3 regions of the Pseudomonas sp. S3_B08 genome follow, and region 3 is predicted to be linked to each of the others. Evidence: riboswitches for the same ligand, from Rfam matches in the RefSeq annotation. Region 3 holds a riboswitch; each other region holds the start of a gene.

Region 1 (10,370 bases), 810 kb from region 3:
CTGGCGAGCCATGCCGAAAACCTCAAAGGTCTGTATCAGGTGCGTCAGCCGGTCAACGGCCAGGCGCCGGAAGAGCGCGATCGCGCCACGCAGGCAGCGCTCGATACCCTGGTGCTGCGCCTGACCGGCGACCCGAAAGCCGCGCAGAGCCCGGGGCTGGCGCCGATCCGCAAGGACCCGCAGCAGATCATCAGCCAGTTCGGTTTCGATGCCGGGCCACCGGAAGTGCTGAAAGTCGATTTCGATCCGGCAACCACCGAGCAGGCCTTGCGTCGGGCCGGGTTGCCGGTGTGGGGCGCCAGTCGACCGTCGATCCTCGGCTGGTGGCTGAACGATTCAACTGAAGGTGCGAGCCTGGTCGGTGACGGTCAGGCCGCAGCCTCAGCGTTGCGCACGGCCGCACAACATCGCGGTTTGCCACTGCGCTTGCCGCTGGCTGATCTCAGCGAGCAACTGGTCGCCACCGCACCTGCGCTGGAAAGCGCTGACCCCGCGCCCTTGCGCAGTGCTTCGGAGCGCTACAACGCCGACGCCTTGCTGGCGGTGCATGCCCGCGAAGAGGGCGGACAGTGGCAGGCAAAATGGCGCTTGTGGCTCGGTGATCAGAAAGAGGCCGGCAGCGTGCAGGGCGCCGATCAGGCTGCGGTTGCCGATGCGGTGATGCTGGCTGTGGCCGAGCGTCTGGCGCCGCGATTTGTCGCCAAACCCGGCGCATCGGGTCAGCAGACCCTGGAAGTGCAGGGCATGAATCTGGAGCATTATGCGGCGCTGCTGCGGTTACTCGAACCCTTCGGCGTGCGTCTGCAAAGCGTGCAGGGCGATCGGATCGTCTATCGGGTCAATGGCAGCGCCGATCAGTTGCGCGCGCAATTGTCGCTGGCGAAGTTGCAGGAGCTGCCGGCCGAAGCGCCGGCCCCGGTGGCGCCTGCCCAGCCAGCGGCGGATGGTACGCCTGCGGTGGCAGCGCCAACCCCGGCAGCGGCGGCACCGTCGTTGCGGTTTCGCTGGTAAGTCTTTCCTTATATAGAAGCATCAGGAGTGGTAAATGGCCGATACGCGGCGTTGGTTCTGGCTCGGTGGGGTAGTCCTGCTTTGCGCGTTTGTATGGTTGCTGCACCCGATCCTCACGCCGTTTCTGGTCGCGTTGTTGCTGGCTTATCTGTTCGACCCGCTGGTGGATCGTCTGGAGCGGCTTGGGCTGTCGCGAACCTGGGGCGTGATTGCCGTGTTTGCCTTGTTCACCTTGATCGTCACGGCGTTGCTGCTGGTGCTGGTACCGATGCTCGCCAAACAGTTGCTGCGTTTGTACGAGCTGGCGCCGCAGATGCTCGACTGGTTGCAGCACACCGCTGTGCCGTGGGCGCAAGCGAAACTGGGGCTGTCGGACGGCTTCTGGAAGTTCGATAAAGTCAAAGCCGCGATCAGCGAGCACATGGGTCAGACCACCGACATCGTCGGCGTGGTGTTGAGTCAGGCAACGGCCTCGAGCCTGGCGCTGATCGGCTGGCTGGCAAATCTGGTGCTGATCCCGGTGGTGAGCTTCTATCTGTTGCGCGACTGGGACGTGATGATGGGCAAGATCCGCAGCCTGCTCCCACGTGATCGCGAAGAGCGCGTGGTTGCGCTGGCGGGCGAGTGCCACGAAGTGCTCGGCGCGTTTGTGCGCGGGCAGTTGCTGGTGATGGTTGCGCTGGGCGTTATCTACGCCGCCGGCCTGATGATCGTCGGTCTGGAGCTGGGGCTGTTGATCGGCCTGATTGCCGGGCTCGCGGCGATCGTGCCGTACATGGGGTTTGTCATCGGCATCGGCGCGGCATTGATCGCCGGGTTGTTCCAGTTCGGTGGCGATCTGTACCCGATGGTCGGGATTGTCGCGGTGTTCATGGTCGGTCAGGCGCTGGAAGGCATGGTGCTGACGCCGCTGCTGGTCGGGGATCGGATCGGCCTGCACCCGGTGGCGGTGATCTTCGCGATTCTCGCGGGTGGCGAGCTGTTCGGTTTTACCGGCGTGCTGCTGGCGTTGCCAGTGGCGGCGGTGATCATGGTGCTGGTGCGTCATGTCCACGACTTGTATAAGGATTCCGGGATCTACAGCGGCGTTGACGAACCTGAGTTGTGATGGCGCGGGCCGCCCGGCGCTTGGCCGGGCTGGTCCGTTTCGTTCGAGCGAGGGCGCCAGAGAATCTGTCATCAAACCGCTGCGTCAACGCAAACCTTTGATTTTGCTTGGGGTCTGTCGCATTGTGCGCTCAGCCTCACGGGTATAAACTTCGCCAACTTTACACAGAGGCCACTAACGGTTCCTTTGAGAACTGTTCAGTCAGCATGAAACCGATTCAGCTGCCCCTAGGTGTGCGTCTGCGTGACGACGCCACCTTCATCAACTACTACCCAGGCGCCAATGCCGCTGCACTCGGCTATGTCGAGCGTCTCTGCGAAGCCGACGCCGGGTGGACGGAGAGCCTGATCTACCTGTGGGGCAAGCACGGCGTCGGGCGCACGCATCTGTTGCAGGCCGCGTGCCTGCGCTTCGAGCAGATGGGCGAACCGGCGGTGTATCTGCCGCTGGCCGAGTTGATGGACCGCGGCGTGGAAATCCTCGACAACCTTGAGCAGTACGAACTGGTCTGTCTGGATGACTTGCAGGTGATTGCCGGCAAGGCCGACTGGGAAGAGGCGATGTTTCATCTGTTCAATCGTCTGCGTGACAGCGGCCGACGCCTGCTGATCGCCGCGTCCACTTCGCCGCGCGAATTGCCAGTGAAGCTGGCCGACCTGAAATCGCGCCTGACCCTGGCGCTGATCTTCCAGATGCGCCCGCTCTCCGATGAAGACAAATTGCGTGCGTTGCAATTGCGCGCATCCCGTCGCGGTCTGCACCTGACCGATGAAGTCGGGCACTTCATTCTCACTCGCGGCACGCGGAGCATGAGCGCGCTGTTCGATCTTCTCGAGCAGCTTGATCAGGCGTCCCTGCAAGCGCAACGCAAGCTGACCATTCCCTTCCTCAAGGAAACTCTTGGCTGGTAGTAGTGGGCTTTTGCCAGCTTTCAGGCGCCAGAAAACCCGCGTCCCTGCGCCGATTCACCGGCCAGACGAGTTACGCGCTTAGATGTAAACGCGAAACCGGGAAGTCACATAAAGTTCGATTGAATTTGCAAATGAGGACGATAGCGGGCATAGTCTCGGCTTCTTTACAACTATCAGCCACGGTCGTGCCCATGCTAAAGCGCTTCGCACCCCTCGTGCCTCTCGCACTCGTTACCCTGTTATTCGGTTGTGCTGCTCATTCTCCGGTTCAAGAGCCGCCGCAACAGGTCAAGAATTCTGCTACCGCCCAGTCTTCCGTTATTTACCAGGAAGAGCTGGACACCGAAAAAGAACTCAACCAGTTCAACGGCAGCAAGCCTTATCAGCTTCCTGTACTGGCTGACAGCATCCTCGAACGCGGCATGTCCCTGATCGGTACTCGTTACCGTTTCGGCGGTACCTCTGAAGCCGGTTTCGATTGCAGCGGTTTCATCGGTTACCTGTTCCGCGAAGAGGCGGGCATGAACCTGCCGCGCTCCACTCGCGAAATGATCAACGTTGATGCGCCCCTGGTTTCGCGCAGCAACCTTGAGCCGGGTGATCTGCTGTTCTTCGCCACCAATGGTCGTCGCGGTCGTGTCAGTCACGCCGGCATCTACCTGGGTGACAACCAGTTCATTCACTCCAGCAGTCGTCGCAGCGGCGGTGTTCGCATCGACAGCCTGGGTGACAGCTACTGGAGCAAGACCTTCATCGAAGCCAAGCGTGCACTCGCCATGGCGCCGACCGTGGTCACCGCTCGCAAGTAAGCGCGATGTCGCTGCGTTCGCGGCGACAAAACGGCACGGCAACGGAGTAGACCTAAACTTTACAAGGTGAAGTTAAAGTCTTACTTGAAGTTTGCCGCGTAGCCGCTAGAATCCTGAATCTATATTGATGGCAAACCGCCTGCGTGATGACGCAGGCGGTTTTGTTTCTGTCCATTCGGCAGAGAAAGCCGCAGCCAGATCAGGATGTTCTGCTTATGACGATGTCGGCCCGCCTCACCTTGATCCTTTGCGCCGCGCTGCTCAGCGCCTGCGCCAGCCGCACACCGCCGCCAGCCCCCGTGGTTCGCGCGCCGATCGTGTTCGCTCCCTCCCAGGCTTTTTCCCCCGTTGCTGAAGACGTGCTGTTCCGCGCCCTCGGCCTGGTCGGCACGCCGTATCGCTGGGGCGGCAACACGCCAGATTCCGGTTTCGATTGCAGTGGTCTGATCGGTTTCGTCTACCGCGACGCGGCGGGCATTTCGCTGCCACGCTCGACCCGCGAAATGATCGTCATGCAGGCGCCGAATGTCGGCAAGGAAGGCCTGCAGACCGGCGACCTGATCTTCTTCGCCACCAATGGCGGCTCGCAGGTCAGTCATGCGGGGATTTACGTCGGCGAGGGGCGCTTCGTGCATGCGCCGGCCACGGGCGGCACGGTCAAGCTCGATAGCCTGTCGAAGGCGTATTGGCAGAAGGCGTATCTGAGCGCCAAGCGGGTGTTGCAGCCGGGGCAGCTGGCGCATAACCCCTAGTGCGTATGCATAACTAAATGTGGGAGCGAGCCTGCTCGCGAAGGCGGAGTGTCAGTTGACAATGATTTGACTGATAAACCGCTTTCGCGAGCAGGCTCGCTCCCACATTTTTTGCTTCGCGCTTAACTTACTTGCTGGCAGAAACGCGCCACACCTTGTTGCCCACATCATCTGCCACCAGCAAGCCACCTTGCTGATCGATCACCACGCCCACCGGGCGGCCCAGCGCGTTCTCGTCCTTGTCGAGGAAGCCGGTCAGCACATCCACCGGCTGCCCGGTCGGCTTGCCGCCAGTAAACGGCACGAAAATCACCTTGTAGCCACTGTGCGGTTTGCGGTTCCACGAGCCGTGTTGGCCAATGAATGCGCCTTCCTTGAATTGCGCCGGCAAGCGGTTGCCCTCGGCGAAGGTCAGGCCCAGCGAAGCGGTGTGCGGACCGACCGCGTAATCCGGAGCGATGGCCTTGGCCACCAGATCTGGATTCTGCGGTTTGACCCGCACATCGACGTGCTGGCCGTAGTAGCTGAACGGCCAGCCATAGAAGCCGCCATCCTTGACCGAGGTGATGTAGTCCGGCACCAGATCGCTGCCGATTTCGTCACGCTCGTTGACCGCTGTCCACAAGGCGCCGCTGGTGGGTTCCCAAGCCAGGCCGTTGGGGTTGCGGATACCCGAGGCGAAGATGCGGTGGTTGCCGGTCGCACGATCGACTTCCCAGATCGCCGCGCGGCCTTCTTCCTGATCCAGACCGTTTTCGCCGACGTTACTGTTCGAGCCGACGGTGACGTAGAGCTTGTTGCCGTCCTTGCTGGCGATGACGTTCTTGGTCCAGTGGTGATTCAGCGTGCCGCCGGGCAAGTCGACGACTTTGATCGGTTGGGTCTTGATCTCGGTGGCGCCCGGCTCGTAGTTGAAGCGCAGCAGGCGGTCAGTGTCGGCTACGTACAAATCGTTGCCAACCAGCGTCATGCCAAATGGCGAGTTGAGGTTCTGCAGGAACACCGTGCGGGTTTCCGCGACGCCATCGTGGTCGGCATCACGCAGCAGGGTGATGCGGTTCGGGCTGGGCACGCCGGCGCCGGCCTTGCCCATGACTTTCTTCATCACCCAGCCACGAATGCCTTTGCTGTCATCGGGCTTGGGCGGCGCATTGGTCTCCGCCACCAGCACATCGCCGTTGGGCAGCACGTAGAGCCAGCGCGGGTGATCGAGGCCTTCGGCAAACGCGGCGACCTGGGTGCCGGCCGCTGCGGTCGGTTTCGCGCCGTCCGGCCAGCCCACCGCCGGGGCGATGTTGACTGTCGGGATCAGCGTCTTGTTCGGTTCGGGCAGTTTCGGTGACGGACCGGTGCCGTCGGAGACTTGCAGGCTGGAGGTTTCACCGCAGGCGGCGAGCCCGCCAGCGACGGCGATGATAAGAGCGAGTTGGGCCTTGCGCATTGCTGATCTTCCCTATGAATGCATTCCTAAACATAGAGGAGGGCGCAGGCCCGATGGTTCAACTGCTCAACCGCGGGCTTCCTTGAACAGCATGGCGATGCCCGGATGATAGTTGCCCGCGTCGCTGTGCAATTTGCGATAGGCGTAGGGGAAATACCAGGCCACGGCGCAGGTGTGTTCCTTTTGCAGGTCGTCTACCATGTCCTGCAATTCTTCGGGGCTGGCGCTGTGCTGAGGTTTTTGCGGAGCAACAAAGAGGCAGCCGAGCTTGAGATCGCTGGCGTAACTGATGCGCTTGGCATCGGCGGTGACGTCGAGCAGTGCCTGGGTCAGGTTGAGGTTGTTGACCCGTGGCCAGCGTTGCGTGGCCTGAATGAACGCGCGGTCTTCGGCGCCGGCAATCAGCAGGTCGGCGCGAGCATTGCGTTCGCCTTCTTCGTTCTGTTTGCGCGTGGCCGTGTCGTTCAGCGTGACCATTTCAGCCATCCACGCCGCTGCCGAGAGCAGGCCGAGATTGGCTTTCTCGTCGTGCCAATATGGCGTTTCGTTGTCGCCGCGTACGGTGTTGTAGCGATCGATACAGTCAAACCAGCGTTCCAGCACCGGGCGCAGAAATTCCAGGCGCGGGTTGCTGATGATCATGCCTTGCATCGTCGTCATCCTTATTGTTGTAGTGGGCTTTTCGGGAAAAGCATGGCTCTTTGATATCACTTGTCGCAGTCTGGCACAAGATTGCCGCTGCACAATGGATCAACGGCAGTTATTCGCGCGCAAAGCGCCTCTTCAATTGACGCTCCACCCCCAACCCTCTAACCTTCGCCGCTTGTTTCAGGTGCTCTGTGGCCCCGCGTCGACAGAGTGAAACAGGGAAGCCGGTGAGGGTGGTCTTCAAGCGAAGCCACGACGATCCCGGCGCTGCCCCCGCAACGGTAAATGAGTGAAAACTGCGCCTTGAGCCACTGCCTCGAAAGAAGCGGGAAGGCGCGCAGTCCGGCGAAACGCCGCTCATGAGCCCGGAGACCGGCCTGATCCATCTCAGCGGCATCACGGTGGGCGATGCCAGGCTTTTTGCCGTCTATTCTTGTGCCTGCCCGCCGTTATCCAGCCTCAACGGAGAGCTCCCCCATGACTGATTCCCCCGAGCGTGACGAACGCCATCTGGCGCGCATGCAGCGCAAGAAAGCCGTGATCGACGAACGCATCGCCAACTCTCCCGACGAGTGCGGCCTGGTGCTGGTGCTGACCGGCAACGGCAAAGGCAAGAGCAGCTCGGCGTTCGGCATGCTCGCCCGCGCGATGGGCCACGGCATGCAGTGCGGCGTGGTGCAGTTCATCAAGGGCCGCAACAGCACTGGCGAAGAATTGTTTTTCCGCCGCTTCCCCGAGCAGGTGCGTTTCCACGTCATGGGCGAAGGCTTCACCTGGGAAACTCAGGATCGTCAGCGCGACATCGCCGCTGCGACCGCCGCTTGGGAAGTTTCGCGTGAATTGTTGCGCGACCCTTCGATCGGTCTGGTGGTGCTCGATGAATTGAACATCGCCCTCAAGCACGGCTACCTCGATCTCGATCAGGTGCTCAGCGATTTGCAAGCGCGCCCGCCGATGCAGCACGTGGTGGTCACCGGTCGCGGCGCCAAGCCGGAAATGATCGAGATGGGCGACACGGTTACCGAGATGGGCATGCTCAAGCACGCCTTCCAGGCCGGGATCAAAGCGCAGAAAGGCGTCGAACTTTGAAGCCACCACGTCACTGCCCCGCGGTGTTGATCGCCGCGCCGGCCTCCGGTCAGGGCAAGACCACCGTCACCGCCGCACTCGCCCGTTTGCATCGCAATCAGGGGCGCAAGGTGCGCGTGTTCAAATGCGGCCCGGACTTTCTCGACCCGATGATCCTCGAGCGCGCCAGCGGTGCGCCGGTGTATCAACTGGACATGTGGATGGTCGGCGAGCAGGAAAGTCGCCGGCTGTTGTGGGAAGCCGCCGCCGAGGCTGACCTGATTCTGATCGAGGGCGTGATGGGCCTGTTCGACGGCACGCCATCCAGCGCTGATCTGGCGCGCCACTTCGGTGTGCCGGTGCTCGGCGTGATCGACGGCACCGCCATGGCGCAGACCTTTGGCGCCTTGGCGCTGGGCCTGGCCAAGTATCAGCCGGACTTGCCGTTCGCTGGCGTGCTGGCCAACCGCGTCGGCACCTTGCGCCATGCGCAATTGCTCGAAGGCAGCCTCACCGAAGGTCTGCGCTGGTACGGTGCGCTGTCCCGCGAAACCGGTATCGAATTGCCGAGCCGCCACCTCGGCCTGGTTCAGGCCAGCGAATTGAATGATCTGGATCTGCGCCTCGACGCGGCCGCCGATGCGCTGGCCAGCAGTTGCGAGGTCGCGCTGCCACCCGCCGTAGAATTCGCCGCGCCTGAGATCATCGCCGCCGAGCCTCTATTAAAAGGTGTGCGCATCGCCGTTGCCCGCGATGAAGCCTTTGCCTTCACCTATGGCGCCAGTCTCGATCTGCTGCGGGCTATGGGCGCTGAATTGCGCTTCTTCTCGCCGATCCGCGACACGCAATTGCCCGAGGCGGACAGCCTGTATCTGCCGGGCGGCTATCCAGAGTTGCATCACGTCGCGCTGGCGCAAAACGCTTCAATGCTGGCGGCGATCCGCGCGCACCATGCGGCGGGCAAGCCGTTGCTCGCTGAATGTGGCGGCATGCTTTATCTGCTTGATTCTCTGACTGACGTGGAAGGCACCCGTGCTGAGCTGGTCGGTTTGCTCAAGGGCGATGCGGTGATGCAGAAGCGTCTGGCGGCGCTGGCGTTGCAGGCGGTTGAATTGCCGGAAGGGGAGTTGCGTGGGCATACCTATCATCATTCCCTGACCACCACAGAGCTGACGCCGATTGCCCGTGGGCTGAGTCCCAATGGCGGGCGCGGCGCTGAGGCGGTTTATCGCGAGGGGCGGATGACGGCTTCCTATGTGCACTTTTATTTTCCGTCGAATCCGACTGCGATTGCGGCATTGTTTGCGCCAGATCGTGAGGCCGCCTTCGCGAGCAGGCTCGCTCCCACAATGGATGACCTGAACCCTGTGGGAGCGAGCCCGCTCGCGAAAGGCCCATGACCGACAACACATTCTCCGAAGCCGAACGCGCAGCGGTCTACAAGGCCATCGCCGAACGCCGCGACATGCGCCACTTCACCGGCGGCAGCGTCGAGCCGCAGTTGCTGCGTCGTCTGCTCGAAGCCGCTCATCAAGCGCCGAGCGTCGGTCTGATGCAGCCCTGGCGCTTCATTCGTATCAGCGATCGTGCTCTGCGCGGGCAGATCCGCGATCTGGTGGAAGAAGAGCGCATCCGCACCGCCGAAGCCCTTGGCGAGCGCAGCGATGAGTTCATGCAACTCAAGGTCGAAGGCATCAACGACTGCGCCGAAGTGCTGGTCGCAGCGCTGATGGACGATCGCGAAAAACACATTTTCGGTCGGCGCACGTTGCCGGAAATGGACATGGCCTCGTTGTCCTGCGCGATCCAGAATTTGTGGCTGGCCTCCCGTGCCGAGGGCCTGGGCATGGGCTGGGTCTCGCTGTTCGAACCGCAGGCACTGGCGGATTTGCTCAAGTTGCCGGCCGGTGCCAAGCCGCTGGCGGTGTTGTGTCTCGGCCCGGTCAAGGAATTCTATCCGGCGCCGATGCTGGTACTTGAAGGCTGGGCGCAGGCGCGGCCGCTCAACGAGTTGCTGTACGAAAATTATTGGGGAGTGAGTCAATGAGTGTGGCGTTGCTGAGTGTCGCCGCAGTAGCGCTGGATGCGCTGCTTGGTGAACCGAAACGCTGGCATCCGCTGGTGGCGTTCGGCAATTTTGCCGGGCGCATCGAGCAACGCTTCAACGCCGGCGGCCGTGGCTGGCGCAGCCATGGTGTGACCGCGTGGGTGCTCGCGGTGCTGCCGCTGACTCTGCTCGCCACCGCATTTTCCTGGGCGCCCTATGTGGGCTGGATTGTCGAGATTCTCGCGCTGTATTGCGCCCTCGGCATGCGCAGCCTCGGCGAACATGTCGCGCCGGTCGCGGCTGCGTTGCGCGCCGATGATCTGGACGAGGCGCGCAAGCGTGTCGGTTATCTGGTCAGCCGCCAGACCGATGAACTCGACAGCACTGCCGTGGCCCGTGCCGCCACTGAATCGGTGCTGGAGAACGGCAGCGATGCGGTGTTCGCTGCGCTGTTCTGGTTTGCCGTCGCCGGCGCGCCGGGCGTGGTCCTGTATCGCTTGAGCAATACCCTCGATGCGATGTGGGGTTATCGCAACGAACGCTTCGAGCGTTTCGGCTGGGCGGCGGCGAAAATC
Region 2 (10,370 bases), 770 kb from region 3:
GCGCTGGATGAGCCGCTGGCAGCGGGCTGGAATGAGGTGTCGGCGAACGTTGTGGAGGTGCTGTTTCTCGGTGAAAGCCAGACCTGCAGCGTGGTGACTGCGGGCGGGACGTCGATGACGGTGAAAGCGCTATCGGCAGCGGGCATGCCGCTCAAGGCCGGCGATCCGGTACGGGTGCGCTGGGCGACGGCGGATGCTTGTGTTTATACCGAGTGGACCGAGAGCGACTTGAACAAGGCTGCCGGTGCTCACTGATTGCGCTGAGTCAGTTGGATCTACCCCCTCACCCCAGCCCTCTCCCCCACGGGGGGCGAGGGGGAAAGGGAGCCGATCTTAATGCTGTTCAAAATGTAAGTTCGACTCGGTATCGCACGTCGGCGTATCTCGCACAACACCTCGGTCAGTCCCCTCTCCCATTGGGAGAGGGCTAGGGTGAGGGCAAGCAGGCGACACGGTATTAGCCAATGGCCCGGTACCCTTCAATCTCATCCGGCCAAGCCGTCAGCACTTCAAACCCGGTCTCCGTCACCGCGACCATATGCTCCCACTGCGCCGACAAGGAGCCATCCTTGGTCAATACGGTCCAGCCATCCGGCATGTTCTTCACATGGCGTTTGCCGGCATTGAGCATCGGTTCCACGGTGAAAATCATCCCGGCCTTAAGCTTCAGCCCTTGATTGGGAAAGCCGTAATGCAGGATTTGCGGTTCGTCGTGATAGACCTTGCCGATGCCATGGCCGCAGTACTCGCGCACCACGCTGAAGCCCTCCGCCTCCGCCAGGCGCTGGATCGCATGACCGATATCGCCCAGCGTTGCGCCCGGCTTCACTGCACGGATGCCTGCGCACATGGCTTCGTAGGTGGTCTTGATCAGGTGCTGCGCTTCACGAGTCGCCTCGCCCACCACATACATGCGACTGGTATCGCCGAACCAGCCGTCCTTGATCACCGCGATGTCGAGGTTGACGATGTCGCCGTCTTTCAATGGCGTACCCGATGGAATCCCGTGGCACACCACATCGTTGACCGACGCGCAGACGGTTTTCGGGAAGCCGTGATAACCGACATTGGCTGGCACCGCCTTCTGCACATTGACGATGTAATCGTTGCACAGTCGATCCAGCTCATCGGTGGTCACGCCAGCCTTCACATGCGGCACCAGCATTGCCAGCACTTCAGCGGCGAGTTTGCCGGCAGCGCGGGATTTTTCGATGTCGGCCGGGGTGTTGATCTTGATCTGGTTTCTCATGCGCTGACGGCTTCCTGAGTCAGTTGTTGCAGATCCAGCCCACCATTCTGTTCGGCGCGGATCAGCAGGCGGCAAATGGCGCTGTGGTCGAGATTGGGATGCAGCTCGGCGAGCATGCCGATGCGCATCCAGTGCTCAGCCTGCGCGTTGATCGAGCGGCTGAGGGCGTTGCTGGAGATGCGCAGATTCTCGTGCATGTCCTCTGAAATCTTTACGATGCCCATGTCTATATCCGATACGAAATGTATATGGATCGTATACTAGCCAAGCTTACCCTCGGATTGCAAACGCTTCGCCACGCAAACACGCACCCGTGTAGGAGCTGCCGAAGGCTGCGATCTTTTGATCTTGCCCGTTAAAGACCAGATCAAAAGATCGCAGCCTTTGGCAGCTCCTACCAAAGCAGATTCGGCTCCCCATCAGCGGCCTGATCGACTACCATGCCCGCGCCGGTTTCCACACGGAATTAATAGGGAATCCGAGGTGCTCCACGCATCAATCGGAACTGCCCCCGCAACTGTAGGTGCCGAGCCTGCTCCTCGACTGCCACTGGGTGAACCCCGGGAAGGCCGGAGCGTGGCGATGACGCATCAGTCAGGAGACCTGCCGGCACAGTGACTGACCAACCGGCGGGGTGTCCGGGAAGGACATCGTGCCGTGCGCATTTTCCCCGTGCCGGCCTTGCGCAGTTTCCACGACCGCGCCCGAGGTGTGTTTCCAAACCGTACCCGCCCACTCCCGTACGGTTCCCTCTGGAGACTGCCACATGCTGCTGCCCCGCGTTGCCACCCTGCTCACCACTCTGAGTCTTTGCCCCCTGGCGCAAGCGGCGCCGACTGCGTATCCGCTGACCGTCGAAAACTGTGGCAGCAGCCTGACCTTTCAGCACGCGCCTGCGCGCACGGTGACCATCGGCCAGGCCGGCACGGAAATGCTCTATGCCTTGGGTCTGGGCGACAAAGTCGTTGGCACTTCGCTGTGGTTCAACGACGTGCTGAGCACATACAAAGCGCAGAACGACACGATCGAGCGCCTCGCCGATAACGAGCCGAGTTTCGAAGCGGTGATCGCTAAACGCCCGGAGCTGGTTGCCGTCGAGCTGGAATGGATGGTCGGCCCGCAAGGCGCGGTCGGCACCCGCGAGCAGTTTCATGAACTGAAGATTCCGACCTATCTGCTGCCCTCCGATTGCGAAGCCAAGGACAACCTCGTCGGTTCGGACGGCACGCGGCTGGCGCCGTTTCGCATCGACAGCATCTACAAAAGCGTGAGCCAACTGGCGGCGATTTTCGATGTGCAGGCGCGTGGCGAGCAGCTCAATGAGCAGCTCAAAGCCAGCCTCGCGCAGTCGATCGCCACCGCGAAAAAGCAGCAGCGCAAAGACGTCAGCGCCCTGGTGTGGTTCTCCAGCGCCGAGATGGACATCGAGCCTTTCGTGGCCGGGCACAAAGGTGTGCCCGATTTCATGCTCAGCACCCTCGGCGTGCGCAACGTCGTCGAGTCGGATGAAGAATGGCCAACCGTCGGCTGGGAAACCATCGCCAAGGCCAACCCGACGTTTCTGGTGATCGCGCGCATGGATCGTCGACGTTTCCCGGCGGACGACTATCAGAAGAAACTCGCCTTCCTGCGCAGTGATCCGGTGACGCGCAACATGGACGCGGTCAAGCACAACCGCATCATCATCCTTGACGCCATGGCCATGCAGGCCAGCCTGCGCACCTTCGACGGCCTCGAACAACTGGCCAGCGCCATCAACGGCTACGACCTGTCGCCATGAGCAGACGCCTGATCCGTTTGCTGCTGGTGCTGTTGACGCTGTCGGTCGCGCTGATTGGCGGCGTGGCCATTGGTGAGACTTCGATCGAGCCGAGCGTGGTGTTGCAGGTGCTGGCGAACAAGCTGTGGGGCGCCGGTTATGTGCTCGACCCGATCGACGAAGGCATTGTCTGGAACTATCGCCTGACCCGCGCGCTGGTCGCGGCGGCCTGCGGCGCCGGTCTGGCGACCTGTGGCGTAATCCTGCAATCGCTGCTGCGCAATCCGTTGGCCGATCCGTATCTGCTGGGAATTTCTGCTGGCGCCTCGACCGGCGCGGTGATGGTCGCCCTGCTCGGCGTCGGTGCCGGGGCGATTTCATTGTCGGTCGGTGCTTTTGCCGGCGCGGTGACCGCTTTCGCACTGGTGATCCTGTTGGCGCGAGTCAGCGGCTCGGCCAGCGGCACCGGGCAGATCATTCTGGCCGGGATTGCCGGCTCGCAGCTGTTCAACGCCCTCACCGCTTTCCTGATCACCCGCTCGGCCAGCTCCGAACAAGCGCGGGGGATCATGTTCTGGCTGCTCGGCAATCTCGGCGGCGTGCGCTGGCCGTCGGTGTGGCTGGCGGTGCCGGTGGCTGTGTTGGGGTTGGTTGTTTGTCTGTGGCATCGCCGGGCGCTGGATGCGTTCACCTTTGGTGCGGACTCGGCGGCGTCTCTCGGCATTCCAGTGCGACGTGTGCAGATTCTGTTGATTGGCTGCGCCGCGCTGGTGACGGCGGTGATGGTGTCGATTGTCGGCTCGATCGGTTTTGTCGGCTTAGTGATTCCCCATGCCGCGCGGTTGTTGCTCGGCACCGGCCATGCGCGTCTTCTGCCTGCCAGTGCGTTGGGCGGCGCAGTGTTTCTGATCGCCGCCGATGTGCTGTCACGCACCCTGATCAAGGGTCAGGTGATTCCTGTCGGCGTGATTACCGCGCTGGTCGGCGCGCCAGTGTTCGCGCTGATTCTGGTAGGCCGGAGATCGGCGCGATGAACACGGTTCTGAGTTGTGCTGGTTTGGGCTTCAAGGTGCGCGGTGCCGAGTTGCTCAACGGTGTCAGCCTCGACGTTCAGCGCGGCGAGACCCTGGGCATTGTCGGGCCGAACGGTTCGGGTAAATCCACGCTGCTGAAACTGCTCGCCGGCCTGCGTGAACCGAGCGTGGGCCATGTGCAGCTCGACGGTCGGACGCTGGGCAAGATGTCCCGGCGCACTATCGCGCAGACGCTCGCGGTGGTTGAGCAACAGGCCGATACCGACGATGGCATTCGCGTGTTCGACGCGGTGGCGCTGGGGCGGACGCCGTGGTTGTCGGCGCTGCAACCGTGGTCGCCGGCCGATGACGCCATCGTCGAGCAAGCGCTGGTCGACGTCGACGCCGTGCACCTGCGCAACCGCCTCTGGCGCAGCCTCTCCGGCGGGGAACGCCAACGCGTGCACATCGCCCGCGCACTGGCGCAGCGCCCGCAGATCCTGCTGCTCGACGAGCCGGCCAACCACCTCGACATCCAGCATCAGTTGAGCATTCTGCAAGTGGTGCGCGCACTGCCGGTGACCACGCTGATCGCCCTGCACGATCTCAATCAGGCGCTCAAGTGCGATCGCCTGGCGGTGCTGGAGCGCGGGCGTCTGGTGGCACTGGGCGAGCCGCTGCACGTGCTGACGCCGGAGCGGTTACAGACGACTTTCGGGGTCAGGGCGCACTATCTGACAGACCCGTTCGATGGTGCGCCGATATTGCGCTTCCTTGCCTGATGCATGGGTGGCTGACACACCGCTTTCGCGAGCAGGCTCGCTCCCACAAAGGATTTGTGTGTTGCCGTGAATGACGGGGAGAACGCGAATTCTGTGGGAGCGAGCCTGCTCGCGAAGGCGTCAGGTCATCCAACATGGTGTCGATTGACACACCGCTTTCGCGAGCAGGCTCGCTCCCACAAAGGTTATGTATTCCAGGGCGGTAAAGGGTCAGGCCCACTCTTTGCGCAGTTGCCGCGCGGCGCTGACCATGTGCACCAGCGCCGCTTCGGTCTCTGGCCAGCCTCGGGTCTTCAACCCGCAATCCGGATTGACCCACAGCCGCTCCACCGGAATACGCTGCGCCGCTTTGCGCAGTAAACCGACCATTTCCGACACATCGGGAATCCGTGGCGAGTGAATGTCGTACACGCCGGGGCCGATGTCGTTCGGGTAGGCAAACGCTTCAAACGCTTCGAGCAGTTCCATGTCCGAACGCGAGGTTTCGATGGTGATGACATCGGCGTCCATCGCCGCGATCGACTCGATCACATCGTTGAACTCGCTGTAGCACATGTGCGTGTGGATCTGCGTTTCGTCGCGCACGCCGGAGGCGCACAGGCGGAACGCTTCGCTCGCCCAGTGCAGATACGCCGGCCACTGCGCCCGGCGTAACGGCAAGCCTTCACGGAACGCCGCTTCGTCGATCTGGACGATTTTGATTCCCGCCGCCTCCAGATCATTCACCTCGTCACGAATGGCCAGCGCCAGTTGTTGAGCCTGCACCTCGCGGCTGACGTCTTCGCGCGGGAACGACCACATCAGCATGGTCACCGGGCCGGTCAGCATGCCTTTCATGACCTTGTCGGTTAGGCCTTGGGCGTAGCGGATCCACTCGACCGTCATCGCCTGCGGGCGGCTGAGGTCGCCGAAAATCACCGCCGGTTTGACGCAGCGCGAACCGTAGCTCTGCACCCAGCCAAAGCGGGTGAAGGCATAGCCGTCGAGCTGTTCGGCGAAGTATTCGACCATGTCGTTGCGCTCGGCCTCACCGTGCACCAGCACATCCAGGCCGAGGCGCTCTTGAATTTCCACCGCGTGGCGAATCTCCGTGTGCATCGCATCGGTGTAATCGGCCGCGCTGAGCTTGCCTTGCTTGTAGGCCTGACGCGCCAGACGGATCGCCGCCGTTTGCGGAAACGAGCCAATGGTGGTGGTCGGGAATAACGGCAGGTCGAGCTTGCCGCGCTGTTTGGCAATACGCTGGGCAAACGGCGATTGCCGTTGCGCATCCTTGGCAGTGATCGCCGCGACCCGCGCTTGCACCGCCGGTTTGTGAATACGCGGCGAGGCAGCGCGGCTGGTCTGCACCGAACGGCTTTGCGCGAGGGCACGCAGTACCTTCGGCGCTTCCGGTTCGCTGACCGCTTGAGCGAGCACGGCGACCTCTTCGCACTTCTGCACGGCGAACGCCAGCCAGCTTTTCAGTTCGGCATCGAGCTGGTCTTCGCGGCCCAGATCAACCGGGCTGTGCAGCAACGAGCAGGACGGCGCTACCCACAAACGATCACCCAGACGCTCATGAGCATGGCGCAGCGTCGCCAGCGCGTTTTGCAGATCGCAGCGCCAGACGTTCCGACCGTTGACCACACCCAACGACAGCACCTTATAAGCCGGCAGACGATCCAGAATGGTCGGGTACTGATCCGGCGCGCGCACCAGATCGATGTGCAAGCCATCGACCGGCAGGTTCGCCGCCAGACCGAGATTTTCTTCCAGGCCACCGAAGTACGTGGCGAGCAGTTTTTTCAGCGGATCGCGCTGGATCTGGTTGTAGGCGCGCTCGAAGGCATTCTTCCAGTCCTGCGGCAAATCGAGCACCAGAATCGGCTCATCGATCTGCACCCACTCCACGCCCAATGCCGCCAGCCGCGCGAAGATCTGGCCGTACAGCGGCAGCAGGCGATCAAGCAAATCGAGCTTGTCGAAATCGGTGCCTTTGGTTTTACCCAGCCACAGATAGGTCAGCGGACCGATGATCACCGGTTTGACGTTGTGCCCCAGCACACGGGCCTCTTCGGTTTCCTCAAACAACTGCTCCCAACCGAGCTGGAATTGCTGATCGGCGCTGAATTCCGGTACCAGGTAGTGATAGTTGGTGTCGAACCACTTGGTCATTTCCTGAGCGTGGCCTTCGCTGCAGCAAGTATTGCTGACGCCTCGGGCCATGCTGAACAGAGTGTGCAGCGTGGCTTTGCCGTCATGCGGACGGAAACGCTCGGGGATCACGCCGAACATCAGCGAGTGGGTCAGCACCTGGTCGTACCAGGCGAAATCGCCAACCGGCAGCAAGTCGATGCCAGCGTTTTTCTGCAAGTCCCAATGGACCTTGCGCAGCTCACGCCCGACGTCACGCAGGCCCGCCTCGTGCAGTTCTCCTTTCCAGAACGCCTCTTGCGCTTTCTTCAGTTCGCGATCGCGACCGATGCGCGGAAATCCAAGGGAATGGGCCAGTGCCATGACAAACAACTCCAGATGCTTATTCGATGGCGGGTATTGTCGGGAACCGGACTTGATGAAACAAACTCAATAAATTCTAGATCATCACAAGTTCTACTCATGCACAGACGCCCCTTTAGGAGCTGCCGAAGGCTGCGATCTCAAGACCGTAGGGACGCAGAGCGTCCAAGGCTGCATTCCCACGCGGAGCGTGGGAACGATCAGAACACCTCAGGGCAACATGCAGGTTTTCGTTCTATCGTTAGATCCAAATGGCTGGATTTTCCAAGGATTAGAGGTTGCGAGAGAGGATGTCTGCGCCTAAGTTGCACGCGAGTCTTTTCCCCGCGATTGGAACGCGATCAACACCATAAAGAGGTGAAGAAATGTCGAAGGAATCACGCCCTGCCGTGCTTGGGCTGATAGGCAATACTCCGCTGGTGCAGGTCACCCGCTTCGATACCGGACCGTGCACGCTGTTTCTCAAACTTGAATCGCAGAACCCCGGCGGCTCGATCAAGGACCGTATCGGTCTGGCGATGATCGACGCTGCCGAACGTGACGGTCGCCTGCAACCGGGCGGGACGATTGTCGAGGCCACTGCCGGCAATACCGGTCTGGGTCTGGCGCTGGTCGGTCGCGCCAAAGGCTATCGCGTAGTGCTGGTGGTACCGGACAAGATGTCCACCGAGAAGGTCCTGCACTTGAAGGCCATGGGCGCCGAAGTGCACATCACTCGTTCTGACGTCGGCAAGGGCCATCCCGAGTATTACCAGGACGTCGCCGCGCGTTTGGCCAAGGACATTCCCGGCGCATTTTTCGCCGACCAATTCAACAATCCCGCCAACCCGCTGGCCCATGAATGCAGCACCGCGCCGGAAATCTGGGCGCAGACCGAACATGATCTGGACGCCATCGTCGTCGGCGTCGGATCGGCCGGCACGCTGACCGGGCTGAGTCGTTTCTTCAAGCGCGTGCAACCGGATCTGGAAATGGTCCTCGCCGATCCGATCGGCTCGGTGATGGCGCAATACAGCCGCGACGGTACCTTGCCGACGCCCGGTTCGTGGGCAGTCGAGGGCATCGGCGAAGACTTCATTCCGTCGATCACCGACCTCTCCAGCGTGCGTCACGCCTACTCGATCAGCGACGCGGAAAGCTTCGATCACGCGCGCCAGTTGCTCAAGGCCGAGGGCATTCTCGGCGGCTCATCGACCGGCACACTGTTCGCTGCCGCGCTGCGTTATTGCCGCGAACAGACCGAGCCGAAACGCGTGGTCAGCTTCGTCTGCGACACCGGCACGCGGTACCTGTCGAAGGTCTACAACGACCAGTGGATGACCGATCAAGGCCTGTTGCAACGCAAAGGCTACGGCGACTTGCGCGACTTGATCGCACGGCGTTTCGAGGACGGCCGGGTGATCAGCGTCGGCCCTGACGACACCCTGCTCACTGCGTTTCAGCGCATGCGTCTGGCGGATGTTTCGCAACTGCCGGTGCTGGTCGAAGGCAAGCAACTGGTGGGCGTGATCGACGAGTCCGACATCCTCCTCGGCGTCCACGAAGATGCCGCGCGCTTCAGCCAGTCGGTGTCCAGCGTGATGACCGACAAACTGCAAACCCTCGCCCCGGCTGCGACCCTGGCCGAGCTGGAAGCGGTGCTCAGCCGTGGCCTCGTCGCGATCATCGCTGACGGTTCCAGCTTCCATGGCCTGATTACCCGCACCGACATGCTCAACCAATTACGGAGATCCCTTGCATGAGTCAGCACGACGATAAATCCCAAGGCTTCGCCACCCGGGTGATCCACGCCGGGCAGGAGCCGGACCCGACCACCGGCGCGCTGATGCCGCCGATCTATGCCAACTCGACTTATCTGCAAGACAGCCCCGGCGTGCACAAGGGGTTCGACTACGGCCGCTCGCACAACCCGACGCGTTTCGCCCTGGAGCGCTGCATTGCGGACCTTGAAGGCGGCACCCGAGCGTTCGCCTTCGCCTCAGGGCTGGCGGCGATTTCCACGGTGTTGGAACTGCTCGACGCCGGCTCGCACATCGTTTCCGGCAATGACTTGTACGGCGGCACCTTCCGCCTGTTCGACAAGGTTCGCCAGCGCAGCGCCGGGCACCGTTTCAGCTTCGTCGACCTGACCGATCTGTCGGCGTTCGAAGCCTCGCTGCAGGACGACACGCGCATGGTCATGGTCGAAACCCCGACCAACCCGCTGCTGAGCCTGTCGGATCTGGCCGCGATCGCGCGCATCTGCCGCGCGCGGGGGATCATCTGCGTGGCCGACAACACCTTCGCCAGCCCCTACATCCAGCGCCCACTGGAGCTGGGTTTCGACATCGTCCTGCACTCGACCACCAAATACCTCAACGGCCACTCCGACGTGATCGGCGGCATTGCCGTGGTCGGGCAGAACGCCGCACTGGCGGAAAAACTCGGTTTCCTGCAAAACGCCGTCGGGGCGATTTCCGGGCCGTTCGATGCATTCCTCACCCTGCGCGGGGTGAAGACTTTGGCGCTGCGCATGGAACGTCATTGCAGCAACGCCCTGGATCTGGCGCAGTGGCTCGAGCAGCAACCGCAGGTCAAGCGCGTCTACTATCCGGGCCTTGAGTCGCACCCGCAGCACGAACTGGCCAAGCGGCAGATGCGTGGCTTTGGCGGGATGATTTCCGTCGATCTGAACAGCGACCTGGCCGGTGCGCGGCGCTTTCTGGAAAACGTGAAGATCTTTGCGTTGGCCGAAAGCCTCGGTGGCGTGGAAAGCTTGATCGAGCATCCGGCGATCATGACCCACGCGACGATTCCACCGGAGACGCGCGCCAAGCTTGGTATTGGCGATGGCTTGGTGAGGTTGTCGGTCGGAGTTGAAGACGTTGAAGACCTGCGCGCCGATCTGGCTCAGGCACTGGCAAGAATGTAAACAGCTCCACCCAAAGAAGCCCGCGCAATGCGGGCTTCGTCTTTTTTTGTCCGTCGATCTTTCTGCCGTGGCAGTTCCCGAGGCCGATCCTATACTCAATCGGCTCGATCAAAATTATCTCGACACCCGCACGCCGTTCGGTGTGCCCGTGCCTTTC
Region 3 (10,370 bases):
GGTCAGCAACGCCAGCCGCGCCCGCTGGCGGTAAGCATCGTCGAACAACTGCGCGAGCAGGCCCTTGGCATCGCTCAAGGCCTGATGGCGACGGGTCGAAGCCGACGCGTCGACGATCACCAGCCAGACTTCATGGGGCGAACGGGTACGCTGTTGAAACAGCAAATCAGCGCGACGCTGAGGGAGGCCATTGAGCAGCGTGCCCGGCCAGTTCACCGAACCGCTGCTGGCGCTCTGGCGTTGGCCCTGACGACCGTTATCGAGTTGTCCGGCACGGGGTCTGGCATTCGCCCCCGCGTCGGATCGGGGGCGAATGCCTAGGGCTTTTTTGCCTGTGGCGGCCAGCTCGGAACTTCGCGGCGGGCACCGGTGGCTTGCGCCGTTGCCGGCATCTCGCCCCACTGGCCCTGGCCTTCGCCGGATTTGCTGTCTGTGCCTGACGGAGATTGCGCTTGTGATTGGGCGCTGGATGAAGGTTGTTCGCGACGGCGATGGCGCAGGGCAAATTCGGCCACCGCGTCGATATCCTCTTCAGCAATCGCATCGGCCCCACGCCATGCCGCATGGGCGCGAGCCGCGCGCAACCAGACCAGATCAGCGCGCAAGCCATCGACGCCGGCGGCGAAACAACGCTCGGTAATCAACGCCAATGCCGCATCATCCAGCGGGATGGCTGCCAAGCGCTCGCGGGCGCTTTCACAGCGCGAACGCAGGATGTGTTGCTCGCTCGCCCACTGCGCGCAGAACCCTTGTGGATCGCTGTCGAAATCCAGCCGCCGGCGAATGATCTGTCCACGTTCGGCGGGCGCGGTGTGGCCGCTGAGGGCAACGTTCAAGCCGAAGCGGTCAAGCAGTTGCGGCCGCAGCTCGCCCTCTTCCGGGTTCATGGTGCCGATCAGAACGAATTTCGCCGAATGCCGATGGGAGATGCCGTCACGTTCGATCAGGTTGGTACCGCTGGCGGCGACATCGAGCAGCAGGTCGACCAGATGATCGGGCAGCAGATTGACTTCATCGACGTACAGCACGCCACCGTCAGCCTTGGCCAGGACACCGGGCGAAAACTGCGCGCGAGCGCCGCTCAGGGCAGCGTCGAGATCGAGGGTGCCGACCAGGCGCTCTTCAGTTGCGCCCAATGGCAACGTGACAAATTGGCCGCTGGCGAGCAGGTCCGCCAGGCCCCGGGCCAGGGTCGACTTGGCCATGCCGCGCGGGCCTTCTATAAGTACGCCGCCGATTTTCGGGTCGATGGCGGTCAGGCACAGGGCGAGTTTCAAGTCATCGGCGCCGACCACGGCGGAGAGCGGGAAATGCGGGGTGTCGGTCATGGGTTTCTCTTTCGTGGTCGTGGATGGTCGTGACGTTGTGGTGTGTCAGTTGTTGCCCTCACCTAGCCCTCTCCCAGAGGGAGAGGGAACAGACCGTGATGGCCTCTCGAGTTCTGTCGACGTGATGCATCGGGTCGACGCAAACTTCGACAGCGCTAAAGATCGGCCCCCTCTCCCTCCGGGAGAGGGCTGGGGTGAGGGTAGCTTTTTAGCGGCTACATATCTTCCTCGATATCCAACAGCAAATTCTCCAGCGCTTCCTTATAAGCCCCCGGCTCCTGCCACATCCCGCGCTGCTGCGCTTCGAGCATGCGTTCGGTCATGTCGCGCAGCGCATGGGGATTATGCTCACGAACAAAATCCCGGGTCGCCGGATCGAGCAAATATGCCTCCGCCAGCAACGCATATTGATGGTCGTCGATCAATTGCGTAGTCGCATCGAAGGCGAACAGATTATCAACCGTCGCCGCCAGTTCGAACGCGCCTTTGTAGCCGTGACGCTTGACCCCGTCGATCCACTTCGGATTCGCCGCGCGCGAGCGCACCACGCGGTTCAATTCTTCCTTTAAGGTACGAATCTTCGGCAGATCCGGTTGGCTGTGATCGCCGTGATAGCTGGCCGCCGCTTCGCCGCGCAGCGTCTCCACCGCCGCGAGCATGCCGCCCTGGAACTGGTAGTAATCGTTGGAATCGAGCAAGTCATGCTCGCGGTTGTCCTGGTTTTGCAGCACCGCTTGCACCTGGCTCAGGCGCTGGCTGAATTGCGCGCGGGCGGCCGTGCCCTCGTCGGCACCGCCGTAAGCATAGGCGCCCCAGTTCAGGTAGACCTCGGCGAGGTCTTCGCGCGACTGCCACAGACGTCCGTCGATAGCGCCTTGCACCCCGGCGCCGTACGCTCCCGGTTTCGCCCCGAAAATCCGCCACCCGGCTTGACGCCGCGCCGTGTCCTCGTCGAGGCCTGATTGCAACAGCGCTTCGCGTTCGGCACGCACCTTGGCGGCGAGTGGGTTCAAGTCATCCGGCTCGTCCAGCGCGGCCACCGCTTGCACGGCGGCGTCGAACAGGCGGATGAGATTGGCAAACGCATCACGGAAAAACCCCGACACCCGCAGCGTCACGTCGACTCGCGGACGATCGAGCAGGCTCAGCGGCAGAATCTCGAAATCATCCACGCGCTGACTGCCCGTGGCCCAGACCGGACGCACGCCCATCAGCGCCATGGCCTGAGCAATGTCATCGCCGCCAGTGCGCATGGTTGCAGTGCCCCACACGGACAAGCCGAGGTGGCGCAAGTGATCGCCGTGATCCTGCAAGTGTCGTTCGAGAATCAGCGTTGCCGACTGGAATCCGATGCGCCACGCGGTGGTGGTCGGTAGATTGCGCACGTCGACTGAATAAAAATTACGCCCGGTGGGCAACACGTCGAGGCGGCCACGGCTGGGCGCACCGCTGGGGCCGGCCGGGACGAAACGACCGCTGAGGGCGTCGAGCAGACCGCGCATTTCGGCGGGGCCGCACGCGTCGAGGCGCGGGGCGACGACTTCGCGCAGATGCTCGAGTATCGAATCAACCTCAGCCCAACCCGCCCCTTGTGGGAGCGAGCCTGCTCGCGAACTCGGTGTGTGATTCAACAATGATTTACCTGACTCACCGCTTTCGCGAGCAGGCTCGCTCCCACAGGGGACATTCAGTGCTTGGAAGATCAGGTCTGCGGCGAAGAGTTCGAGGCGTTCGCGGGTGTCGCCGGCGGTGCGCCAGACTTCTTCGCTGATGGCCTGCAACTCGATCGGACACGGGCCATTCCAAGGATCGGCCAATGCACAATCCAAGGGGTCGAAGCCCAACTCAAACGCCTTGGCCAACGCTCGCAACAAGCTCGACTGCGCGCCTTTACCGTCACCGCGCGGGATGCGCAGCAACGCCAGCAAGGTGTCGATACGCAAGCGCCCGCTCGGCGATTCACCAAAAATGTGCAACCCATCGCGAATCTGCGATTCCTTCAGATCGCACAGATAAGTGTCGAGACGCGGCAACCAGATCGCCGCATCGGCATCGCTGTCCAGCGCTGCATCCAGTTGCAGCTCGCGGTCGATCTGCGTGTCCCGCACCAATTGCAGAATGTCGCGCTGCAACTCGCGGGCACGGCGCGGATCGAGCAGTTGCGCCTCGTAATATTCGTCGGCCAGCAACTCCAGATTGCGCAGCGGCCCATAGGTTTCGGCGCGGGTCAGCGGTGGCATCAAGTGGTCGATGATCACCGCTTGCGTGCGCCGTTTGGCCTGGGCACCCTCGCCCGGATCGTTGACGATAAACGGATAGATATTCGGCAACGGCCCGAGCAGCGCGTCGGGCCAGCAGTTTTCCGACAGCCCAACACCTTTGCCCGGCAGCCATTCGAGATTGCCGTGCTTGCCGACGTGGATCACGCCGTGGGCGCCGTAGGTGTTGCGCAACCAGAAATAGAAGGCCAGATAGCCGTGCGGCGGGACCAGATCCGGGTCGTGATACACCGAGCTGGGATCGACCTGATAACCGCGGGCCGGCTGGATGCCGACAAAGGTCAGACCGAAACGCAGACCGGCGATCATCAGCCGGCCGTCGCGACACATCGGATCGTTGTGTGGCGATCCCCAGCGCTCGAGTACCGCCGCGCGATTCGCCTCCGGCAACGCGTTGAACATTGCCAGGTAATCGTCCATCGCCAGGCTTTGCTGGCACGGGCGCAGGTCGAGACTGTCGAGGTCGTTGCTGACACCGCCGAGCAATTGCTGGATCAGCTCGGTGCCGCTATCGGGCAACTCGGCCGTGACCGGATAACCCTCTTCGCGCAAAGCGCGGAGGATGTTCAGCGCCGCCGCTGGCGTATCGAGGCCGACACCGTTGCCGATGCGGCCGTCGCGGGTCGGGTAGTTGGCGAGGATCAGCGCGATGCGTTTTTCGCCATTGGGCACCCGCCCCAGAGCAATCCAGCGCCGCGCCAGTTCGGCGACGAAATCCATGCGTTCAGGTTGGGCGCGATAACAGACCACATCGGACTGGCTGCGCTCGCTGCGCCAGGCCAGATCCTTGAAGCTGATCGGGCGGCTGATGATGCGTCCGTCAAGTTCGGGCAAAGCAATGTGCATCGCCAGATCGCGCGGCCCGAGGCCCTGCTCGCTGTCGCGCCAGCCAGGCTCGTTGTCCTGGGCGCAGATCGCTTGAATCACCGGGATGTTGCGGCGAAACGGGCGCAGATGCGGCGCCTCGGGACTCGATTGGGCAAAACCGGTGGTGTTGAGAATCACCCCCGCCTCGACTTCATCCAGCCAGTCCTCGACCACCGACAAGCAACCGGGTTCTTTCAGACTGGCCACCGCGATCGGCAGCGGATTGAGTCCGGCTGCCTGCAAACGCTGACAGAACACATCGATGAACGCCGTGTTCGCCGCCTGCAAATGCGAGCGATAAAACAACAGCGCCGCCACCGGTTGACCGGGCAGCCATTCGGCTTGCCAGTCGCTCAGGGCAGCGCTGTTTTTCTGTGGGTGATAAATCGCCGTGCGCGGCAGGGTTTGCGGCTCGCTCCACGGGTAATCGCGGGCGAACCATTGGTTGCCCAGGCAACGGAAGAAATCCAGCGCGTTACCCATGCCGCCCTGACGCAGGAATTGCCAGAGTCGATCGCGCACGTCGGCGCTGACCGTGCTCAAGTCGCTGAGCTCGGGGTCCGGGCGGTCATCGCCGGGCACCAGAATCAGTTGCACGCCGCGTTCGGACAACTCGACCAGCCGCGCGACACCGTAGCGCCAATAGGCGATGCCGCCGTGCAGTGAGATCAGAATGACCTTGGCGTGGCGCAGCACTTCGTCGACATACAGATCGACCGAGGCATGATTCTGCACCTGCATCGGGTTGGCCAGACGCAGGCTCGGATAATCATCGGGCAGTTGCTGCGCAGCCTCCGCGAGCAGCGCCAGGCTGGAATCGCCGCTGCACAGGATCACCAGCTCGGCGGGGGTTTGTCCGAGGTCGGCAATGTTGTCGTCCGAGACGAATCCGCCCGGCTGGGTCCTGAGCAGGTGCATGGCTTAAACGCTGAGCGCAGCGCGCAATTGCGCTTCGAGTTGTGCCGCATCAAGCTCCTGACCGATCAGCACCAGACGCGTCACCCGCGCTTCGTCGGCACCCCACTGGCGGTCGAAATGCTTGTCGAAACGCGTGCCCACGCCCTGGATCAACAGGCGCATCGGCTTGTTCGGAATCGCCGCGAAGCCTTTGACCCGCAGGATGCCGTGCTGCACCACCAGTTGCGTGAGCGCGTCGAGCAGCAGGCTTTCGTCGGCTTGCGGCAATTCGATGGAGATCGAATCGAAGGCGTCGTGATCGTGGTCGTCGTCATCACCGTCATGGTGGTGATCGTGGTGGCTGTGGCGGCTGTCGATGTGCTCCTCGGAGCCGGCACCGAGACCGATCAGCACGTCGAGCGGCAGGCGGCCGTTGCTGGCTTCGATGATTTTTACCGCTGGCGGCAGCTCTTCGGCGACTTCAGCGCGCACCCGAGCCAGATCTTCCGCGCTGGTCTGGTCGGCTTTGTTGAGGATGACCAGGTCAGCACTGGCCAGTTGATCAGCGAACAATTCGTGCAGCGGCGACTCGTGATCAAGGTTCGGATCGAGTTTGCGCTGGGCATCGACCTGATCCGGGAACGCTGCGAAGGTGCCAGCAGCGACGGCCGGGCTGTCGACCACGGTGATCACCGCGTCAACGGTGCAGGCGCTACGGATTTCCGGCCACTGGAAGGCTTGCACCAGCGGTTTTGGCAGGGCCAGGCCCGAGGTTTCGATGAGAATGTGATCGAGGTCACCGCGACGGGCGACCAGTTCGCGCATCACCGGGAAGAATTCTTCCTGCACGGTGCAGCACAGGCAGCCGTTGGCCAGCTCATAAACGCGGCCGCTGGCCTCTTCTTCGGTGCAGCCGATGGTGCATTGCTTGAGGATTTCACCGTCGATGCCCAGCTCGCCAAACTCGTTGACGATCACCGCAATGCGCCGGCCCTGAGCGTTGTCGAGCATGTGCCGCAGCAGCGTGGTTTTGCCCGAACCGAGGAAACCGGTGACGATGGTGACGGGGAGTTTGGCCAGTGTTTTCATCGGTATGCCCTTTGGCAAGCGGCGGGCATACGGGACGAGAACCGGCAGCGCGCGTGCACGCCGGAAGCATTCGCCACCGGATCACCCCGCCCGGTTGTAGTGAGAATCTGTGACGAGGCAGGTCTCCTGGCTGACGGCGTTCAGGCGTTGGGCCTGGCGTCCATTGCGCCTTCCCGCTGGCTCATCGGTTGAGCTGGCAGTGGCGTGGCAACGAACATCACCGTTCACAGTTGCGGGGGCAGCCGCGGCTTTGACCGCGTTCCCTTCTTAGCTTCGGCGAGTGCCGAAGAACCTCGAAAGCGCAAGGCTACGCATGGGTCCGTCGTGGGTCAATGGTCGGTGAGTCTGAAACTGGGGGTATATCCGTTGCTGCGGTAACGGCTTCTTATGGTTTCGCTCTTACAGCGAGTCCCTTTTTCAAACGCCAAAAAGGAACCAAAAGGCTTTGCCCCGGCGTACGGCCCGCTCGCTGGGGCTCGGGGTACCTTCGTTACGGGACCGATCCGGGCGCAGCGGCTACGGTTTGCTTCGCTGCACCTCCTTCCGCTGTGTACGACTGCGTCGTACGGTCGCTGCGCTCCCACCCCCGGATCGATCCCGTAACGAAGCCTGCCGAAGGGGCAAAAGATCAAAAGCCAGAGCAAAAGCAAAGGCAAAGGCAAAAGATCGCAGCCTTCGGCAGCTCCTACAGTTGGATCGCGCACCAGCTCAAGAACAGGTCGGCTGTCAGGCCGCCTTCGCGAGCAGGCTCGCTCCCACAAAAGCAAAAGCAAAGCAGCGCAGCTGCCCGCGGCGAAGCCGCACCACTCAACAATGAGCGCAAGCTCGAGTGCTCTTGATCTTGATCCACCGGCGACGTCGGAAGGCTGAGTGGAGGGATTGATCCGGGCGTGGGAGCGCAGCGACCGTACGACGCAGTCGTACACAGCGAGTGTAGGTGCAGCGAAGCAAACCGGAGCCGCTGCGCTCGGATCAGTCCCGGAGCGAAGGAAGCCGAGCCTGCGAGGGCCGAACGTAGGAGCAAGCCTTTTTGGGTACTTTTTCGGCGTTTGGAAAAGGTGACTCGCCGTAAGGGCGAAACCCTAAGCCGCCGTTACCGCAGCAACGGATATACACACAAAAACATCAGAAAAATACCCCCACCGCAGTACCGAAAACTCCCGGAAATTGACTAAAAACCCAAACCCATGTTCTCCTGCACACCTTGTTACGGGTGCCCCTCACAGGGTGAAACGGGAAACCGGTGAATCATGTGCTTTACTCAAAGCCATGTCAGTCCGGTGCTGCCCCCGCAACGGTAAGCGAGCGAAGCGTCAGATCCACTGTGCCCCGGCATGGGAAGGTGATGCTTGCAGGTCGGCGACCAGCCAACCCCTCGCGAGCCCGGAGACCGGCCCGCAACACCCAGCACGCGCAAGCGCCGCTGAACACAAACAAACCCGCGGTGGGCGGGCGCTGTTCGAAATCCCTGCGTGCCCGGCCCGCAGGGATTTTCATGCGCTCTGTTTACCCGCTGACATTTCAGAGGGAAGCGCTATGTCGATCATCAGTAACACTGTCAGCCACACTGACCCCATTTCCAGCAGCACCACACTCGGCCAACGCGTCGCCGCCGCCCTCTTTGCCTCGATCCTCGGCGCCAGCCTGGTCTGGTTCGCCGGTTTCTCGCACATCGAAGCGGTGCACAACGCCGCCCACGATACCCGCCACAGCGCCGCGTTCCCGTGCCACTGAGGCCTGCCGAAATGATCAAGCGTATCGCGCAAACCGCAGGCTTCACCGGCTTGCTGGCCGCCCTGCTGCTGACCTTGCTACAGAGTTTCTGGGTATCACCGTTGATTCTGCAGGCCGAAACCTTCGAGAAATCCGAACCGGTCGCGCAAGTCCACGAACACGCCGCCGGCACCGCCGCCCACAGCCATGATGGCGAAGCCTGGGAGCCGGAAGACGGCTGGCAGCGTGTGGTCTCGACCACTGGCGGTAATCTGGTGGTAGCGGTGGGTTTCGCCCTGATGCTCGCCGGTCTTTATACCCTGCGCGCGCCGACCAAGACCTCGCAAGGGCTGCTCTGGGGTCTGGCCGGTTATGCCACGTTCGTTCTCGCGCCGACCCTGGGCCTGCCACCTGAGTTGCCGGGCACAGCCGCCGCCGATCTGGCCTCGCGGCAGATCTGGTGGATCGGCACTGCCGCTTCGACCGCCGTCGGTCTGGCACTGATTGCCTTCAGTCGTCACTGGCTGATGAAGCTTCTCGGTGTGGCGATTCTCGCCGTGCCGCATGTGATCGGCGCCCCGCAACCGCAGGTGCATTCGATGCTCGCTCCAGAGGCATTGGAAACCCAGTTCAAAATCGCTTCGCAGCTGACCAACGTCGCGTTCTGGCTGGCCTTGGGCCTGATCAGTGCATGGTTGTTCCGCCGCAAAAGCGCAGGCCCATATCAGGCATGACCGATGACCGCGCAGCGCCGACCCTCGTGGTCGGCCTCGGCTGCCAGCGGGGCTGCCCGGCCAGTACGTTGCGTGCGTTACTCGATCAAGCGTTGCAGGCGCACCGCATCGAGCTGCGAGCGGTCAAGGCTTTGGCAAGTATCGACCTCAAGCGCGACGAACCGGGGTTGCTGGAACTGGCCACACAATTGAACCTGCCGCTGCAGTATTTCAACAGTGCCGAACTGGCGCCCTATCAGCAGCGCCTCAGCCATCAATCGCAGATCGCCTTTGAGCGCACCGGCTGCTACGGCGTGGCGGAAAGCGCCGCGCTGGCGCTCGCCGAGCAACTGATTCAGGCGCCGGCGAAACTGCTGATCCACCGGCAGAAATATGCGCAGGCCACGCTGGCATTGGCCGGCGCTGCATAAAATCCCGATAATCCCCGCCATCGATCATGAGCACGCTTCATCTGCAGTGTGCCTGCGCCTCTTCACAAGGATTCAACGATGACCGTCTACTTCATCGGCGCCGGCCCCGGCGACCCGGAACTCATCACCGTCAAAGGCCAACGGCTGATTCGCAGCTGCCCGGTGATTATCTACGCCGGTTCGCTGGTACCCGCAGCGGTGCTGGAAGGTCATCAGGCCGAAATCGTGGCCAATAGCGCTGAACTGCATCTGGAACAGATCATCGATCTGATCAGGACTGCCCATGCCCAAGGCCAGGATGTGGCCCGTGTGCATTCCGGAGACCCAAGTCTGTACGGCGCGATTGGTGAGCAGATCCGCTACTTGCGTGAGCTGAACATTCCTTTCGAGATCATTCCGGGCGTAACCGCGACGGCGGCATGCGCAGCGCTGCTGGGCGCCGAGTTGACCCTGCCGGACATTTCGCAAAGCGTGATCCTGACCCGTTACGCCGACAAGACCGCGATGCCCGCCGGCGAAGAACTGGCGAGCCTGGCGCAGCACGGCGCGACCATGGCCATTCATCTGGGGGTCAATCATCTGGAAAAGATACTGGTTGAACTGCTGCCGCATTACGGCGCGGACTGCCCGATTGCCGTTATTCACCGCGCGACATGGCCGGATCAGGACTGGGTGGTAGGTACATTGGCGGACATTGCCGCAAAGGTCGAGGCCAAAGGCTTTCGGCGTACGGCGCTGATCTTGGTTGGCAGGGTGCTGGGCAGCGAGGTGTTCAGCGAGTCTTCGTTGTATCGGGCCGGGCATGCGCATCTTTATCGCCCTTGAAGACGCTTTCGCGAGCAGGCTCGCTCCCACAGGTGATTGCATTTCAATGTGGGAGCGAGCCTGCTCGCGAATGGGTGCGGCAAAAGTTACCCATAAAAAAACGGCGCTCACGGGGCGCCGTTTTTCATGTTCGCAGCGAACACCTTAGTAGTAGGCGTTTTCTTTCTGCGTGTGGTCGGTCACATCGCGTACGCCCTTGAGCTCCGGGATGCGCTCGAGCAAGGTGCG

The links. Region 3 has a riboswitch for cobalamin ahead of cobW (cobalamin biosynthesis protein CobW). Riboswitches for the same ligand answer to the same signal wherever they lie in the genome.
Region 1: another riboswitch for cobalamin. It lies ahead of cobO (cob(I)yrinic acid a,c-diamide adenosyltransferase); the one in region 3 lies ahead of cobW (cobalamin biosynthesis protein CobW).
Region 2: another riboswitch for cobalamin. It lies ahead of AB4N73_RS10150 (ABC transporter substrate-binding protein); the one in region 3 lies ahead of cobW (cobalamin biosynthesis protein CobW).

What each region holds. Positions count from the first base shown of each region.
Region 1 covers NZ_CP162750.1:659,682-670,051, forward strand. Annotated here, with positions in the region: gene AB4N73_RS03120 (DUF2066 domain-containing protein) at 1-1,011, shown strand, start outside; gene AB4N73_RS03125 (AI-2E family transporter) at 1,046-2,119, shown strand; gene hda (DnaA regulatory inactivator Hda) at 2,326-3,030, shown strand; gene AB4N73_RS03135 (C40 family peptidase) at 3,222-3,839, shown strand; gene AB4N73_RS03140 (C40 family peptidase) at 4,055-4,591, shown strand; gene AB4N73_RS03145 (PQQ-dependent sugar dehydrogenase) at 4,719-6,032, opposite strand; gene AB4N73_RS03150 (hypothetical protein) at 6,099-6,683, opposite strand; cobalamin riboswitch at 6,846-7,075, shown strand; gene cobO (cob(I)yrinic acid a,c-diamide adenosyltransferase) at 7,158-7,769, shown strand; gene AB4N73_RS03160 (cobyrinate a,c-diamide synthase) at 7,766-9,148, shown strand; gene bluB (5,6-dimethylbenzimidazole synthase) at 9,145-9,795, shown strand; gene cbiB (adenosylcobinamide-phosphate synthase CbiB) at 9,792-10,370, shown strand, end outside.
Region 2 covers NZ_CP162750.1:2,243,585-2,253,954, forward strand. Annotated here, with positions in the region: gene AB4N73_RS10135 (ABC transporter ATP-binding protein) at 1-255, shown strand, start outside; gene map (type I methionyl aminopeptidase) at 458-1,249, opposite strand; gene AB4N73_RS10145 (ParD-like family protein) at 1,246-1,473, opposite strand; cobalamin riboswitch at 1,683-1,874, shown strand; gene AB4N73_RS10150 (ABC transporter substrate-binding protein) at 2,016-3,029, shown strand; gene AB4N73_RS10155 (FecCD family ABC transporter permease) at 3,026-4,042, shown strand; gene AB4N73_RS10160 (ABC transporter ATP-binding protein) at 4,039-4,803, shown strand; gene metE (5-methyltetrahydropteroyltriglutamate--homocysteine S-methyltransferase) at 5,014-7,302, opposite strand; gene AB4N73_RS10170 (pyridoxal-phosphate dependent enzyme) at 7,668-9,044, shown strand; gene AB4N73_RS10175 (cystathionine gamma-synthase) at 9,041-10,213, shown strand.
Region 3 covers NZ_CP162750.1:1,469,024-1,479,393, reverse strand. Annotated here, with positions in the region: gene AB4N73_RS06715 (vWA domain-containing protein) at 1-345, opposite strand, end outside; gene AB4N73_RS06710 (ATP-binding protein) at 318-1,328, opposite strand; gene cobN (cobaltochelatase subunit CobN) at 1,544-5,392, opposite strand; gene cobW (cobalamin biosynthesis protein CobW) at 5,396-6,460, opposite strand; cobalamin riboswitch at 6,560-6,771, opposite strand; cobalamin riboswitch at 7,655-7,873, shown strand; gene AB4N73_RS06695 (CbtB domain-containing protein) at 7,997-8,194, shown strand; gene AB4N73_RS06690 (CbtA family protein) at 8,206-8,907, shown strand; gene AB4N73_RS06685 (cobalamin biosynthesis protein) at 8,904-9,317, shown strand; gene cobM (precorrin-4 C(11)-methyltransferase) at 9,396-10,142, shown strand; gene nfuA (Fe-S biogenesis protein NfuA) at 10,287-10,370, opposite strand, start outside.